DNA from 2 places in the Aeromonas dhakensis genome. Region 2 is predicted to be linked to the other one. Evidence: riboswitches for the same ligand, from Rfam matches in the RefSeq annotation. Region 2 holds a riboswitch; the other holds the start of a gene.
The links. Region 2 has a riboswitch for lysine ahead of lysC (lysine-sensitive aspartokinase 3). Riboswitches for the same ligand answer to the same signal wherever they lie in the genome.

Region 1: it holds a riboswitch for lysine, as region 2 does, so the genes downstream of both, CK627_RS16905 (Na+/H+ antiporter NhaC family protein) here and lysC (lysine-sensitive aspartokinase 3) in region 2, are expected to answer to the same signal.

What each region holds. Positions count from the first base shown of each region.
Region 1 covers NZ_CP023141.1:3,646,495-3,648,693, reverse strand. Annotated here, with positions in the region: gene CK627_RS16915 (cob(I)yrinic acid a,c-diamide adenosyltransferase) at 1-83, shown strand, start outside; gene CK627_RS16910 (H-NS family histone-like protein) at 150-554, opposite strand; lysine riboswitch at 875-1,046, shown strand; gene CK627_RS16905 (Na+/H+ antiporter NhaC family protein) at 1,133-2,199, shown strand, end outside.
Region 2 covers NZ_CP023141.1:2,785,096-2,787,294, reverse strand. Annotated here, with positions in the region: gene argA (amino-acid N-acetyltransferase) at 1-628, shown strand, start outside; lysine riboswitch at 736-960, shown strand; gene lysC (lysine-sensitive aspartokinase 3) at 1,050-2,199, shown strand, end outside.

The DNA of each region.
Region 1 (2,199 bases), 860 kb from region 2:
GGTTCTTCACCATTGCCCGCTACCTGCTGGCCTGTACCGCGACGCCCGAAGTGCTCTGGGTCAAGGCGGCAGAGCGGGGCTGACGGCAGGCCGCAGGCAATAAAAAACCTCGCAAGGCGAGGTTTTTTTATTGAGCCTATTCTGCTTTATCAGATGGCAAAGTCTTCGACGGATTTACCTTCGGCGACCGCCTTGGCAATCACGGACGGCATGCGACCCTGACCGGTCCAGGTTTTTTCCACGCCGTTGTCCATATAGCGATATTTGGCCGGACGAGGGGCACGTTTGCTCTTGGTCGCCTTGGCCGGTTCGGCTGCGACTGTGCCAACCAGTTCTGCCGGATCAATACCGGCGGCTTTCAGCATTTCGGCATATTCATTAATTTTGCGCTGATGTTCTTCACGAGCCTGACGCTCGGCGGCTTCATCCTGCTGGCGTTCGCCGACGATCGCGGAGAGCTTTTCCAGGCCTTCTTCCAATTGTTCCAGCGTCAGCTCACGGCAAGCGGCGCGCAGGCTACGGATATTCAGCAGTACTTTCAAAAATTCGTTCATAGTGTTCACCACGCGAGCAAAAGAGTGAATTAAATAAAAATAGTTATTTTGGCTAATTTATACGGCCGTTCGGGATTAAGTCAAGCGAGTCGAATTAATAAATTCATGCCTGGAATTAAGTAATGCAATTGAATTCAGGCCCGATTCAGCAATATTGGCCAGTGGCATACTCGACTGAGTTCCAAGTAGATGAAAATAGCGACAAAATCATAATGTTTGCACCATTTGACTACCTCTTTGCCCTTTTGATCTGGCTTGTTTGGGGATTTAATCAAAAAACTTGCTATAACGTGTCGGCACGATAAAATGTGCCTCGAATACCTTTAAGTAGAGGCGCGCTGCCTATGACTACTTGTGCGGAGGGTGATGCCGATGATGCACAAGGAAAGGAGTCAGCGCCGAAGTGGCCAGGCCATCATACCGGGCTGCTGGTTCTGCATCTAATAGGTGCAGGACTGCCATAGTCATCCACTATGGAGCGCTACCTGAAGGGGCTGAGGAGTATTACCTCCCCATGGGTTTTGTTTCTTTATCCTCTCGGTAGATCTCCACCTGCTGTCTTTAGGTGCAAAGAGATCATGGACATCGTTCACTACGCCGACTCCGGTTGGTCAATCATTCCCCCTCTGCTGGCCGTCGCACTGGCGATCCTCACCCGCCGTGTGCTGCTGTCGCTGGGCGTCGGTATCGTTACCGGCAGCCTGCTGCTGAACCAGTTTTCTCCCCTCGACTCCCTGCATTACATGCTGAACACAGTGCTCAAGATCTTCTGGGTCGACGGGGCGCTCAACCGTGACAACATCAATATGCTGCTGTTCATGCTGCTGCTGGGCGGCCTCATCAGCCTGATGAGCGTCTCCGGCGCGACCCGGGCGTTTGCCGAGTGGGCCGCCAAGCGTGCCAGGACCCGCAAGGGGGCCAAGGCGCTTACCGGCATGATGGTGTTTGCTTTCTTCATCGACGACTTCTTCCACAGCCTGTCGGTGGGGGCCATCTGCCGTCCGGTCACCGACCGCTTCCAGATCTCCCGCGCCAAGCTGGCCTACTTGCTGGACTCCACCGCGGCGCCGGTCTGCGTGCTGATGCCCATCTCCTCCTGGGGGGCCTACATCATCGCCCTGGTGGGCGGCATCATGACGGCTCACGGCATCACCGGGCAGAGCCCCATCTCAGCCTTCGTCGAGATGATCCCGATGAACCTCTATGCGGTGTTTACCCTCATCATGGTGCTGGTGGTGATCGCGTTTCAGCTGGATATCGGTCCGATGCGCCAGCACGAGCAGTGGGCGCTGGAAGGCAAGCTGTGGGATGAGTCCAAAGGCCGCCCCATCGGTCTGGACATGGAGAGCCCGGAGGAGAGCAACGGCGGCATGATCGACATGGTGCTGCCGATCCTGACCCTGACCGCGGCCACCGTCTACTTCATGATCGACTCCGGCGCTGCCGTGCTGGCCGCCAATGGCGAGCCGTTCAGCGTGCTCGGTTCGTTCGAAAATACCAACGTGGGTTCCTCCCTGGTCTACGGCGCCCTGTGCAGCCTGGTGGTTTCCATCGGTCTGGCCATGCGTCTGAAGCTCGGTGCCAAGAACTGGCTCAAGGCCGCGCCGCAAGGGGTGATGGCCATGCTGCCGGCCATCAACATCCT
Region 2 (2,199 bases):
GGAGCTGGAGCAGGCGGGAGAAGAGATGTCCGGCACCGCCCGCTACCTGCGCGTGGCCATTGCCTCCTGCCGCGGCGGCGTGCCCCGCTCCCACCTGGTGAGCTATCAGGATGACGGCGCCATGCTGCAGGAGCTGTTCAGCCGCGACGGCCTCGGCACCCAGATCGTGCGGGAAAGTGCCGAGCAGGCGCGCGCCGCCACTATTGAAGACATTGGTGGCATCCTGGATCTCATCCGCCCGCTGGAGGAGGAAGGTATTCTGGTGCGCCGCTCCCGCGAGCAGCTGGAGATGGAAATAGACAAGTTCACCATCATAGAGCGCGACGGCCTCATCATCGGCTGCGCGGCGCTCTACTGCTTCATGGAAGAGGCGATGGCGGAGATGGCCTGCGTCGCCATCCACCCCGACTACCGCAACTCCAACCGGGGGGATCAGCTGGTGGCCAAGGTGGCCGAGCGGGCCAAACGGCTCGGCATCCGTCGCCTGTTCGTGCTCACCACCCGCTCCATTCACTGGTTCCGGGAACGGGGCTTCGATCCGCTGGAGGTGGAAGATCTGCCGGTGGCGCGCCAACGCCTCTACAACTGGCAGCGCCGCTCCAAGGTTTTGTCCAAGACCATTGTGTAACTCATTGATTCTGTGTTGAGTTGGCTGACTTTTTGAACTTTTTCACAAACTCGATTGACAGTGCAATCCAACGCAAGGTATTTCTAAATGCACTCCACCGCCATGGTGGAGCCAGAAGAGGAGCGCTGCCCAGGCAGCCCGAGGGAGGACACCAGTGTCCGGTGAACTTGGGTCAGGGGGAGCAGCGCCGAGACATCTGAGGCAACTGGATACCTCAGTGTCGGCTGCGGGGGCTGAATCCCCCGGGTTGTCATCGGTAGTGGTCATCCCCCACCGCGCCCCGTCAGGGGCGGGTACGGGATGGGCTCTGCGGGTGGAGTGCTTCTGGCCGGGATAGCTTCGATCATTCCTGCCATTTTCAGCCTCCTCCTCTCTTTTTGCCCGATGGAACCGGATTTTCATATTAAGACAGGAGTAAGCAATGAGCCCGATCAATGTCGCCAAGTTTGGCGGAACCAGCGTCGCCAACGCGGCAGCCATGAACAACTGCGCCGACGTGGTGCTGGCCAACCCGGCCACCCGGGTGGTGGTGCTGAGCGCCAGCGCCGGCGTCACCAACCTGCTGGTGGCAATGGCCCAGGGCGATCTGGACGAGGCGGGCCAGGAGGCGCAGCTGACCAGACTGGCCGAGATCCAGCAGGCCATTCTGGCCGACCTTGGTCACCCGGGCGAGGTGAGTGCCCAGATCCACGACCAGCTCGACGAGATCCGCACCATGGCGCGCCAGGCCCATCTGCGTACCGATGCCGAGCTGGCTGACAGGCTCATCGCCTGCGGCGAGCTGATGTCTACCCGCCTCTTTACCGAGCTGCTGCGCCAGCGCGGCGTCAAGGCCCGCTGGCAGGATGTGCGCCAGCTGCTGCGCACCGACAGCCGTTTTGGCAAGGCCAGCGTGGATCTGGCCGCCACCCGTGACCTCTGCCAGCAGACGCTGGGCCCCCTGCTTGGCGACAGCCTCATCATCACCCAGGGCTTCATCGGTGCCGACGGCGATGGCCGCACCACCACCCTGGGCCGCGGCGGCTCCGACTACAGCGCGGCCCTCCTGGCCGAGGCGCTCGATGCCGGCTCCATCGAGATCTGGACTGACGTGCCCGGCATCTACACCACGGATCCGCGCCTGGTTACCCGCGCCCGCCCCATCCCCGAAATCAGCTTCGTGGAGGCGGCCGAGATGGCCACCTTCGGCGCCAAGGTGCTGCACCCGGCCACCTTGCAGCCGGCGGTGCGCCGCGACATTCCGGTGTTTGTCGGCTCTGCCAAGGATCCGGCCGCCGGCGGCACCTGGATCCGCGCCAGCACCCGCACCAATCCGCTGTTTCGCGCCGTGGCCCTGCGCCGCAACCAGGTGCTGGTGACCCTGCACAGCCTCAACATGTTCCACGCCTACGGTTTCCTGGCCGAGGTGTTCGGCATCCTGGCCCGCCACCGCATCTCGGTGGATCTCATCACCACCTCCGAGGTGAGCGTGTCGCTGACCCTGGATCACACCGGCAGCCAGAGCAACGGCGAACCCATCCTCAATGACAAGGTGCTGGCGGAGCTCGGCCAGCTGTGCAAGGTGCAGGTGG